DNA from 3 places in the Enterobacter roggenkampii genome. Region 1 is predicted to be linked to each of the others. Evidence: predicted binding sites of a transcription regulator. Region 1 holds the regulator's gene; each other region holds the start of a gene.
The links. The regulator PhoB, encoded in region 1, activates phosphate uptake and scavenging genes when phosphate is short. The targets are predictions, from matches to a motif close to CTGTCATAAAACTGNCNNAT.

Region 1 (4,222 bases):
GATAGCCGCCACCGCCAGAACAATCAGCGCCACAATTTTCAGCGGAGCCAGGAAGTTACCCACGGTATCCAGCAGCTTGCCCGGATAGAGGGAAACCAGAATCACGATAGCGAAGTAGATCAGGCTGTAGATGAACAGCGGCATCGCGCCGTCACCGGTCAGCGGAGCAATACCCACTTCAAAGGAAACGGTCGCGGTACGCGGGGTGGCAAACAGCGGACCCACGGCCAGATAGCATACGGTTGCCAGCAGAACGCCCGCCACTTTGCCAATCGGGGTGCTGAGGCTATCCACACCGCCGCCGACTTTCGCCAGCGCGATGACGGTCAGCACCGGCAGACCCACGGCAGTAATCAGGAAACCAAACGCGGCGGTCCAGACGTGTTCACCCGCCTGTAAGCCAACCATTGGAGGGAAAATGATGTTGCCTGCGCCAACGAACAGCGCAAATGTCATAAAGCCCAGCGCGATGATGTCACGCGATTTTAAGTGATGGGTCATAAAACCTTACTGCCTGTGGATGTGGTGTTGAAAACATTGAGATTTTCGCTGCCCCTGACGGGACGATACAGCCGAAAATTTGCTCAATTTTAGCGGGATATGCTCCCGTCCTGGCGTGGAGAAGAATAGTTTTTCGATTTACCACGCAAATACAGTCGGTCTGACAGTATCTGGGGGGCAATTTAAACGCTTATAACGTTTAAAGGCAAGGTGGGATCGTAAAACCAGAACAATATGCCAGCATGAAAATACACTCCAGCACAATACGCTAATTATAAGAAAAACCCATGGCTAATCATGCGAACAAAAAACAGCCAGCCGTATAAAATTCACACGCGTTTCGCTTGACTGCAAAGCAAACGGGCCAGCGATGGCTGACCCGTGGAAAGGTAAAATGACACACCTGCCGTCAGGCGATCTTTTTGGCAATTAATCGTTCCGGGATCACGAAGCTGAAGCGGGTTCCTTTACCCAGGGTACTCTGAATATCGAGACGGCTTTCATGGTGATTCACCGCGTGTTTCACAATCGCCAGCCCCAGGCCGCTTCCGCCCGTCTGCCGCGATCGCGCTTTATCCACGCGATAGAAGCGCTCGGTCAGACGCGGAATATGCTCCGGCGCGATCCCCGGCCCGTTGTCCTCCACGCTAAACTCGGCCCCCGTTGGGATATGCTGCCAGCGCACCACGATCTCCGTTCCTTCCGGCGTATGGTTTACCGCGTTATACACCAGGTTTGAGATAGCGCTACGCAGTTCATCTTCGCTGCCCAGCACCTTAAGCGTGTTGTCGACCTCAAAGGTCAGGTGATGCTTTTTGTGGCTTAACGTCTGCGCTTCACGCTCCACGACCCGCAGCATCATCGGCACATCGATGGTGTCATTCAGCGCGAGCGTGGGTGCCGCTTCAATCTTCGAGAGCGTCAGCAGCTGCTTCACCAGGCCTTCCATCCGGTGCGTTTGCTCGCGCATGGTGTGCAGCGCTTTTTCACGCGGCGCACCTTCCAGCGTTTGCTCCTGCATCATCTCCAGGTAGCCTTGAAGCACGGTCAGCGGGGTACGCAATTCGTGACTGACGTTGGCGAAGAAGTTGCGGCGCGCCCCTTCCAGCTGGTGCATCTGGGTGACATCGCGCGCCACCATCAGCCACTGCTTATCGCTGTAGGGCATCACGCGGATCTCCAGATGGCGACCGTTATTGAGCTTGAGATTGTGCGGACGGGTAAAATCACGCTTTTTCAGGTACAGCGTAAACTCGGGATAACGCAGAAGGTTGAGGATATTCTGGCCATTATCGTCCGGCCAGCGCAGGCCCAGCAGCTGCTGCGCCAGGCCGTTACACCAGAAGATCGTCCCTTCTTCGGTGGTCAGAATGACCGCATCCGGTAGCGACTCCGCACCGCTGCGAAAACGCTTAATCAGGCTTCCCAGCTCGCGGCGGCGCTTTTTATTTCGCATCTGCATCTGGTGCAGACCGTACAGCAGCGGCTCCCAGCTGCCGCTTCCGGGCGGCGGCGTCATGCTTCGGTCAACCCACAGCCACCAGGAGAGGCGCAGCAGGTTCCAGAAATGCCAGATCAGCAGCCCGGTGACCGACGCCAGCAGAAACCACGGCAGATGTCCAAGAAAGGCCCCCAGAATGAAGGCCGGAATACAGCATAAGATCAGTTCAAAGACGAGCCTTTTCCATGACAGACGTTCCAGCACGCGTCACACTCCTGTCATTGTTCAGAAACGGGTAGAAAAACGATAACCCGTGCCGCGGACCGTCTGCACCATGCGATCGTGGCCGCTCAGTTCCAGCGCTTTTCGCAGGCGGCGGATATGTACGTCAACCGTCCGGTCTTCGACATACACGTTAGTTCCCCAGACGTTATTCAGCAACTGCTCGCGGCTGTACACGCGTTCCGGGTGGGTCATAAAGAAGTGCAGAAGTTTAAATTCGGTAGGCCCCATGTCGAGGGGATTTTCACCGGTCATCACGCGGTGAGAAGTCGGATCAAGGCTCAGCCCCTGCATCTCAATCACCTCTTCCACCGCCATCGGCGAAATACGGCGCATCACGGCTTTAATGCGGGCCACCAGCTCTTTGGGGGAGAACGGTTTGGTAATGTAATCGTCCGCGCCGGTCTCCAGACCGCGCACACGATCCTCTTCTTCTCCGCGCGCCGTAAGCATCACAACCGGGATGTCGCGGGTCAGCGCTTCACGCTTCAGGTGTTTGATAAACTGCAGTCCGGAGCCGCCGGGCAGCATCCAGTCCAGCAGAATCAGATCGGGCCAGGGTTCATTCAGCTGGTTCACTGCGCTGTCATAATCTTCCGCTTCAACCGGCTGGAAGCCGTTTTGCTCGAGCACGAAGCACACCATTTCACGAATTGGAGCTTCATCTTCTACGACCAGAATACGTCTCGCCATACTTTGCCCTGTCTTATCTTATTTACGTTACAAGTTTGTAATTCGGCGCCATTATGCGTCAGATTTATGACAGATTTATGAAAAACAGTACCACTATAAATGGCAAACTGTTGTTTTATTACAGCGGTTATTTTCCCTTCTCTGAACGTTTATAATCCTGCTTTCTCTTTTTTGCCACGGATCAGCTATGCGCATACTTCACACCTCGGACTGGCATCTGGGTCAAAATTTTTACAGCAAAAGCCGTGCGGCTGAACATGAAGCGTTCCTGAACTGGCTGCTGGAAACGGCCCGGACGCATGAGGTGGACGCGATTATCGTGGCGGGAGATATTTTTGATACCGGCTCGCCGCCGAGCTATGCGCGTGAGCTGTACAACCGCTTCGTGGTGAATCTGCAGCAAACCGGCTGTCATCTGGTGATTGTCGCCGGCAACCATGATTCCGTCGCGACGCTTAACGAATCCCGCGACATCCTGGCGTTTCTCAATACCACCGTCGTCGCCAGCGCCGGGCACGCCCCGCAGATCCTGAAAAAGCGCGACGGGTCGCCCGGGGCGGTACTGTGTCCGATTCCCTTTTTGCGTCCGCGCGACATCGTGCAAAGCCAGGCGGGGCTGTCGGGCGCGGAAAAGCAGCAGCATTTGTTACAGGCGATCGCCGACTATTACCGCCAGCAGCACGCCGAAGCCTGTGCCCTGCGCGGTGACCAGCCGATTCCGGTGATTGCGACCGGGCACCTCACCACCGTCGGGGCCAGTAAAAGTGACGCCGTGCGTGACATCTATATCGGCACGCTGGATGCCTTTCCGGCGCAGCACTTCCCGCCAGCCGACTACATTGCGCTCGGACACATCCACCGGGCGCAGATCGTCGGCGGCTGCGAGCACATCCGCTACTGCGGCTCGCCCCTTTCGCTCAGCTTTGACGAAACGGGCAAAGCCAAATCCGTACATCTGGTGACCTTCTCCGACGGAAAACTCAGCGCCGTCGACACGCTGGAGGTGCCCGTTACCCAGCCACTGGCGGTGCTGAAAGGCGATCTCGATGCCATCACCGCCCAGCTGGAGCAGTGGCGCGGCGTCGAGCAAGATCCCCCCATCTGGCTGGACATCGAAATCACCACCGACGACTACCTGCACGATATGCAGCGGAAAATCCAGGCGCTGACCGAAGACCTGCCGGTAGAGGTCTTGCTGGTGCGCCGCAGCCGCGAGCAGCGCGAGAAAATTCTGCTAAGCGCTCAACGCGAAACGCTCAGTGAACTGGGGGTCGAAGAGGTATTTGAACGCAGGCTCTCACAGGA
Region 2 (4,222 bases), 370 kb from region 1:
GCTGGCGAAAATTGCCAGTCAGGAGATGGGCAAGCTCATCGAACAGAGCCGCGGCGAGGTGAAGCTGTGCGCGCAGATCGCCCGCTACTACGCCGACAACGCGAAGCAGTTCCTGGCCCCGGTGAAGTATCAATCCGAACTCGGGGAAGCGTGGGTGGAGCATCACCCCATCGGCGTGCTGATGGCCGTTGAGCCGTGGAACTTCCCGTATTACCAGCTGATGCGCGTCCTGGCACCAAACCTGGCGGCGGGCAACCCGGTGATCGCCAAGCATGCCAGCATCGTGCCGCACTGCGCCGAGACCTTTGCCCACCTGGTCCGCGAGGCGGGCGCGCCGGAAGGTGCATGGACTAACCTGTTTATTTCGTCCGAGCAGGTGGCAAACATCATTGCCGACGATCGCGTGCAGGGTGCAGCGCTGACCGGCTCTGAAAAAGCCGGCAGCGTGGTGGCCGCGCAGGCGGCGAAGCACATCAAGAAATCCACCCTTGAACTGGGCGGTAACGACGTGTTCGTGGTGCTGGACGATGCGGACCTGGACAAAGCCGTCAAGATTGGCGTGAATGCGCGGCTCAACAACGCCGGGCAGGTCTGTACCGCGGCGAAGCGCTTTATCCTGCATGAAAAGATTGCCGACACCTTCCTGAGCAAATTCACCGAGGCATTTAAGCAGGTGAAGATTGGCGATCCGCTCGACGAAAGCACCACGCTGGGGCCGCTGTCGTCGAAAGATGCGCTGGAAACGCTGACCAAACAGGTCAACGAGGCGGTGAAAAACGGCGCGACGCTGCACTATGGCGGCAAGCCGGTGCAGCGTGAGGGGAGCTTCTTCGAACCGACGATCCTGACGAATATCTCGCGCGACAACCCGGCGTACTTTGAAGAGTTCTTCGGCCCGGTGGCGCAGATGTACGTGGTAAAAAACGATGACGAGGCGGTCGCGCTGGCGAACGACTCACACTACGGCCTGGGTGGGGCGGTATTCAGCCAGAATATCGAGCGCGCGAAGAAGATGGCGTCGCGGATCGAGACCGGGATGGTGTATATCAACTGGCTCACCGATACCGCGCCAGAGCTGCCGTTCGGCGGCGTGAAGCGCTCCGGTTACGGACGCGAGCTGTCGGATCTGGGGATCAAAGAGTTTGTGAACCAGAAGCTGGTGGTGGTGCGTCAGTAAGAGGCCATAAAAAAAACCTGCCAACCGGCAGGTTTTTTTATGGAGTTATTGCACTTCGATCTTGTCCCAGCCGCTTTTGAACATGCAGCTGTCAACCAGCGTATCCCGGCGATATTCATTCGCGTCTTCAACCGTGTAGCTCGTGGAAATATCCTTTTTCTTTTTCGATTTGTCCGTTTTTTCCGAGCTCGAACCGGTCACCACGTTATCCGGGGGAAGATCGATCAGCGCCTGCGCTTCGCATTCCGTGAGCTTTTTATTCATTTCCGCATCGCTGACGCCCGGTTTCACCCATTTGTACTGGACGCAGCCGGTGAGCATCAGCGTGAGGCTCAGAACGCAAAGCGCGGTCATGCGGTGTTTCATCAGAAGGTGACTCCACCGCCTACATATGCGCCGTCAATCAGCGTGTGGCCAGGGCGGCCGTCCTTGCCATCAACGCTCACGTGGCGGTAACCCACTTTCAGGGTCACAGGCGTAATCGGCGTCCAGCTTACGCCGCCGTTGGCTTCCACGTAGTTTTTCACGCTGTTGTTCAGCCCTTCTGGCGCCACGTAGCCTTCACCGTACACGTGGATGCTGTCGGTCAGGGCAACGTTCACACCGCCGCCGATCGGGAACGCCACGCCGTTATCGCCTTTCTTCGGGCCGATGTAGATGGCTTTGGCACCCGCATTCAGCATTACCGGGCCCACTTCCAGGTTGTAGCCTGCGCCCACGCCGCCGGTCTGGGTACCGTCATCGGTGTTTTTAAGCCAGTTGCTTTCGGCATACAGGCCGGATGAGGATTTCCCCATCTCGAGGTTGAGGTTGGTAAAGTTTTTACCCTGCTCAATGCTGCCGCCCATTGCCAGAGCGGAACCCGAGAGGGCGGTCAGAGCAGAAAGAAGAAGGATATTCAGTTTTTTCATGTTTTATGCCTCGTCATTAAATTCATCTGGGGGCACCTTAACAAGCGATGTTTATGACTGCAAATGTGATGAAGGTCGCTGTTTTATGCTGATATTGTTAACTTTTTTATTTGAAATGTTGCATCGATGTTTGATTGTCGAGGTGTCAACGCGTGATGTTCGGACGTTTAGGCACCGTTTAATTTTTTGACTAAACATAAACTGAACGAGGAAGGGATAGTGATTAGAGGTGAATTAATTGGGTTTCTAATAATTTCCAGAAGTATTTCAGATGTCACATAATACAACACAACCTTACATTTCTGGGCAATGAATATACGTTCACCCGCGCACGTCGGTTGCCTTTCTATGTCATTTTTCTGACACGTTTATTCTTTACGTTGTTGGCTTCACTCACTGGACACTAACAATATGAAAAGAAAAATTATTCCTGTGCTTATCGGTTGTGCGCTCTCTTTCTCTGGCCTGGCTGCGCAGCCTACCGCTGAGCGCTATATCGTCAGCTTCCCTGACGGCTCCCATGTGAAATACAGCGGCGCGTTTGCCGATGCGTTCCCGAACGGGCTTCCGGTGGGGATTGGCTCTGGCCTGCTGTTTACGGGCAAGCAGGGCGATGCCCTGACGTTTGCGACCGTGACCGATCGCGGTCCCAACGCCGATGCGCCAAAAATGGGTAAAAACGAAGCCAAAATCTTTGTTACGCCGGATTTCGCGCCGCTCCTGATGACCATCCGCGTCCAGAACGGCAAAGCGGAGGCGGTTGATGCCCGCCCGCTGCATGACGATAAAGGCGAGATTAACGGTCTCCCGCTGCAAAGCGGCGTGATTGGCTCCACCAATGAAGTGGCGTTCAGCGACACCCTCAAGGTCCTGAAAGGTGATAACCGCGGACTGGATACGGAAGGCATCACGCCGGACGGCAAAGGCGGCTACTGGCTGTGCGACGAGTACGGCCCGTTCCTGATTAACGTCGACAGCAAAGGGAAAATCCTCGCGATCCACGGGCCGCAGGCCGCGGAAGGGGAAAAATCTATCGCGGGCGGTCTGCCAAACATCATCAAATGGCGCCAGCCCAACCGGGGCTTTGAAGGCCTGACCCGGATGCCGGACGGGCGGATTATCGCCGCCGTGCAAAGCACGCTGGACATCGACGGGAAGAGCAAAAAGCAGGCGCTGTTCACCCGTCTGGTGAGCTTCGACCCGGCGACCGGCAAAACCGCGATGTACGGTTACCCTATCGACAGCGCGGCCTACGACAAAAACAGCGATGCCAAAATCGGCGACATCGTGGCGCTCGATAATCAGCACATCCTGCTGATTGAGCAGGGAAGCGATAAAAACGACGGGATGCGCAACCTGATTTACAAGGTGGATCTCAGCAAGGCGAGCGATCTTTCCGCCTTCGACAAGCCGGGCGAGTACCCGGAGTTTGATGATGAGAAAACCCTGGCGCAGCGCGGCATTAGCCTTGCGGCAAAAACGCAGGTGGTCGATCTTCGCGCGCTGGGCTGGCAGCAGGAGAAGGCTGAAGGACTGGCGCTGATCGACAGCAAAACGCTTGCGGTGGCGAACGATAACGATTTTGGCGTGAAGGTCGCGATGCAAAACCCGGTCGAGGGCAAGAAGCTTAAGGATTACCGGGTGAACGCGGAAGGCAAGCTGACGCTGGAGGATAAACCGGTGGAAACCACGCTCAGCGTGAAGCCGCTGAAGAAGCCGGAGTCCGACAGCGAGCTCTGGATTGTGACGCTGCCGGAGGCGGTGAAATAAGTTTACCGCTCACCGCTCTCCCCACAGGGGAGAGGGGGATTGTTCGGAGCGCATAGTTAAGCGGGGAGGCTATTTCTTCAGACCCGCAAACGCCGCCCGAATCTCCTCTTCCGGCAACTGGATACCAATAAACACCATCACGCTGTGCGGCGCTTCATCGCCCCACGGTCGGTCCCAGTCGGCGCTGTACAGGCGCTGCACGCCCTGGAACAGCAGGCGGTTCGGCTCGCCGTCAATCCACAGCATGCCTTTGTAGCGCAGCAGCCTGTCGGCAAACGACAGCAGCAGGTTCTCCATCACGCGGGAGACCTCGCTGATATCCACCGGGTAATCCAGCTCCACCACAATCGACGCCACGTCGTTT
Region 3 (4,222 bases), 2.3 Mb from region 1:
GCCTCTTTCACCATCGCCGTCAGCTTCACGTGTCCCGGCGTTGAGCCTTCCGCCACCAGCATGTGGTAATCCGGCCCGATGCCGTCGGCATACTGCGCAATCTGCTTCATCGCACCCGGCTTAAACATCCAGTCGTAGCTGTAGTTCACCCACTTGCCGTCCGGCTGCTTCTCCTGGGTTTCATTCCAGTCGGTATAGGCGATCAGCTGCACCAGATTGAGGTTCATGCCCATCTTCGGCTCCAGCTCGGTTTTGATACGCTTCAACTCGGCGGCGTCAAAACACTGCAGGTAGACTTTGTCCTGCTTGCTGGTGTAGCCGTACTGTTTGAGCACCTCCAGCGTCTTCGCGGCAATGTCTTTCCCTTCCTGGTGGTGGAACCACGGCGCCTTGATTTCCGGGTAGATGCCGATGTTTTTACCGGTGGAGTGGTTCAGTCCCTGAACAAACTCAATCTCTTCCTGGAAGGTATGGATCCGGAAGTCAGATTTGCCCATCGGGAAACGTCCCGGATAGACCTGCACCTTCTTGCCGTTTTCAATCTCGAAGCCTTCGGTGAACTTCAGGGAGCGGATCTCCGCCAGCGTGAAGTCAATGGCGTAGAAGCGGCCATCTTTGCGGGCGCGATCCGGGAAACGCTCTGCCACGTCCGTCACGCGGTCAAGATAATGGTCGTGCAGGACGACCAGCTGGTCGTCCTTCGTCATCACCAGATCCTGCTCCAGATAATCCGCGCCTTGCGCATAGGCCATCGCTTTCGCCGGGAGCGTATGCTCCGGCAGATAGCCGCTGGCACCGCGGTGGGCAATAACGATTTTATCCGCCGCCAGCGCGGAGCCTGTCATCAGGCCCGCCAGCAGCAGGCCGGTTGCTAACTGAGTTAATTTCATCGCAAAGCTCCTTATTGACGACGCGCCAGCACTTCCGCGTGGTGACGTTTTTCCCCGATCATCACAACAATCAGCAGCAGTACCGCCAGCACGCTTCCGCCGATCATCACCATAAAGCCGCCGTCCCAGCCGAAGAAGTCAACGGTATAGCCCACGATGGCGCTCGCCGCGACCGAACCGCCGAGGTAGCCGAACAGGCCGGTAAAGCCCGCCGCCGTTCCCGCCGCTTTCTTCGGCGCCAGCTCCAGCGCGTGAAGACCGATCAGCATCACCGGACCGTAAATCAGGAAGCCGATGACGATCATACAGGCCATATCCACACCCGGATTTCCCGGCGGGTTGAGCCAGTACACTACCGTTGCGATAGTCACCAGGGTCATAAAGAAGACGCCCGTCGCACCGCGGTTGCCCTTAAACACCTTGTCCGACATCCAGCCGCAAATCAGGGTGCCCGGGATACCGGCGTATTCATACAGGAAGTACGCCCAGGAGGATTTATCCAGCGCGAAGTGCTTCACCTCTTTCAGGTAGGTCGGGGACCAGTCCAGAATGCCGTAGCGCAGGAGATAAACGAACACGTTGGCGACCGCGATGTACCACAGCAGCTTGTTCGGCAGGACGTACTTCATGAAGATTTGCTTCGCGGTCAGCTCTTCTTCGTGCTTCTCGCTGTAATCATCCGGATAGTCATTTTTGTACTCTTCAATCGGCGGCAGGCCGCAGGACTGCGGCGTATCGCGCATCAGGGCGAAAGCAATAATCGCCACCAGAATGGCACCAAAGGCAGGCATGTAGAGCGCCGCGTGCCAGTCGTTGAACCAGGCCATCCCCAGCAGGAACAGCAGCGGCGGAATACCGCCGCCCACGTTATGGGCGCAGTTCCACACCGACACGATGCCGCCGCGCTCTTTCTGCGACCACCAGTGCACCATGGTGCGTCCGCATGGCGGCCACCCCATTCCCTGGAACCAGCCGCAGAGAAACAGCAGCACGAACATGATGGCAATGCTGGAGGTTGCCCATGGCACAAAGCCCATAAACAGCATCACCGCTGCCGCCAGGATCAGACCGGCAGGCAGGAACACGCGCGGATTCGAGCGATCCGACACGGAACCCATGATGAATTTGGAAAAACCGTAGGCGATGGATATCCCCGACAGCGCGAACCCCAGATCGCCGCGGGAGAAGCCCTGCTCCACCAGATACGGCATGGCGAGCGCGAAGTTTTTACGTACAAGGTAGTACGCCGCATACCCGAAGAAGATCCCCAGGAAGATTTGCCAACGCAGACGGCGATAGAGCGGATCTATTTCTGCCTCTGGCAGACGCGCCCTGTGGGGCGCAGGTTTGAAGATACTGAGCATAACAGCCTCCGTGGCCTTGAAATGAATGAGCAGGTGGCTCGCACCTGAATTCCAGAGGCGGGGATGTTAAGAAATCACGGTGATTGTTACTGTGAATCAACGCACAGATTGTTACAGAAATATGACAGAATGCGCAAAAAAGCGCATGAAATCACGTTTCACTTTCGAATTCCGCGCGTTTATGTTCGAAATCAAACAAACCACAAAATTACTATGGCTAAATGATAAAAAACGAACATAGAGGGTAAACAATGACCAGTCACGATCCTCGTTATAGTGATGTGATAATCATTGGTGGTGGCGCAACCGGCGCCGGGATCGCGCGCGATTGCGCCCTTCGCGGCTTAAGCGTTACGCTTCTGGAACGCCATGATATCGCCACGGGCGCAACCGGACGGAACCACGGCCTGCTGCACAGCGGCGCCCGGTATGCGGTCACCGACGCGGAATCCGCGCGCGAATGTATTGCTGAAAACCAGATCCTCAAGCGTATCGCACGCCACTGCATTGAGCCGACCGACGGCCTCTTTATTACCCTTCCCGAAGATGACCTCGCCTTTCAGGACACCTTTATTACCGCCTGCACTGCCGCGGGCATTCAGGCGGAGGCCATGGATCCGGCGCTGGCGCGGCGGCTGGAACCGTCGGTTAACCCGGCGCTTATTGGCGCGGTGAAAGTCCCTGACGGTACCGTCGATCCGTTCCGCCTGACCGCCGCCAATATGCTGGACGCCCGTGAGCATGGCGCACGCATTCTGACCGGACATGAAGTGACCGGGCTTATTCGCGAAGGTCATCGCATCTGTGGGGTGCGGGTGTTTGATACGCAGTACAACGAGCACGGCGAGCTGTATGCCGCCGTAGTGGTTAACGCGGCGGGGATCTGGGGCCAGCGTATAGCGGAATACGCTGACCTGTCGGTGCGCATGTTCCCGGCGAAAGGCTCGCTGCTGATCCTCGACCACCGCATCAACAACCACGTGATTAACCGCTGCCGCAAGCCGTCTGACGCCGATATCCTCGTTCCGGGCGACACCATTTCGTTAATCGGGACGACTTCAACGCACGTGGACTACAGCGAGATTGATTACAACCGCGTCACCGCTGAAGAGGTTGATATCCTGCTGCGGGAAGGGGAAAAACTGGCCCCGGTAATGGCGCAGACGCGGATTCTGCGCGCCTACGCGGGCGTGCGTCCGCTGGTCGCCAGCGACAACGACCCGAGCGGACGGAACGTCAGCCGGGGCATCGTGCTGCTCGATCACGCCGCGCGCGACGGCATGGACGGGTTTATCACCATCACCGGCGGCAAGCTGATGACCTATCGCCTGATGGCCGAGTGGGCGACCGATGCCGTCTGCCGCAAGCTCGGAAATACCGAGCCGTGCGTCACGGCAGAACAGCCGCTGCCGGGATCGCGGCAGTCCACCGAAAAAACGCTGCAGAAAATCATCTCCCTGCCCGCGCCGCTGCGCGGGTCCGCGGTATACCGCCACGGCGACAGAACGCCACCGTGGCTTGGTGAAGGAAGATTGAGCCGCAGCCTGGTGTGCGAGTGCGAAGCCGTGACGGCCGGTGAGGTGCAGTACGCGGTGGAGAACCTGACGGTCAACAGCCTGCTCGATCTCCGCCGCCGCACCCGCGTCGGAATGGGCACCTGTCAGGGCGAGCTGTGCGCCTGCCGTGCTGCGGGGCTGCTGCAGCGCTTTCATACCACCACCGCCACCCAGTCGCTCGATCAGCTCAGCGCGTTTTTAAACGAGCGCTGGAAAGGCATTCAGCCTGTCGCCTGGGGCGATGCCCTGCGTGAAAGTGAATTTACCCGCTGGGTCTACCAGGGGCTTTGCGGTCTGGAGAAGGAGCAACACGATGAAATTTGATACCGTGATTGTCGGCGGCGGGCTGGCGGGCCTGCTCTGCGGCATTAAGCTCACGAAGCAGGGGCTGCGCTGCGCCATTATCACCCGG

Region 2: BFV67_RS02780 (esterase-like activity of phytase family protein) is a predicted target of PhoB. The motif match lies at 2,435-2,454, and genes of this name have one in related genera.
Region 3: glpT (glycerol-3-phosphate transporter) is a predicted target of PhoB. The motif match lies at 2,363-2,382, and genes of this name have one in related genera.

What each region holds. Positions count from the first base shown of each region.
Region 1 is NZ_CP017184.1:974,587-978,808, reverse strand. Features, by position in the region: gene brnQ (branched-chain amino acid transporter carrier protein BrnQ) at 1-501, opposite strand, end outside; gene phoR (phosphate regulon sensor histidine kinase PhoR) at 911-2,206, opposite strand; gene phoB (phosphate response regulator transcription factor PhoB) at 2,228-2,917, opposite strand; gene sbcD (exonuclease subunit SbcD) at 3,105-4,222, shown strand, end outside.
Region 2 is NZ_CP017184.1:600,271-604,492, forward strand. Features, by position in the region: gene BFV67_RS02765 (NAD-dependent succinate-semialdehyde dehydrogenase) at 1-1,177, shown strand, start outside; gene BFV67_RS02770 (hypothetical protein) at 1,223-1,543, opposite strand; gene BFV67_RS02775 (YfaZ family outer membrane protein) at 1,543-2,088, opposite strand; gene BFV67_RS02780 (esterase-like activity of phytase family protein) at 2,500-3,858, shown strand; gene yjiA (GTPase) at 3,928-4,222, opposite strand, start outside.
Region 3 is NZ_CP017184.1:3,233,306-3,237,527, forward strand. Features, by position in the region: gene glpQ (glycerophosphodiester phosphodiesterase) at 1-890, opposite strand, end outside; gene glpT (glycerol-3-phosphate transporter) at 902-2,254, opposite strand; gene glpA (anaerobic glycerol-3-phosphate dehydrogenase subunit A) at 2,506-4,134, shown strand; gene glpB (glycerol-3-phosphate dehydrogenase subunit GlpB) at 4,124-4,222, shown strand, end outside.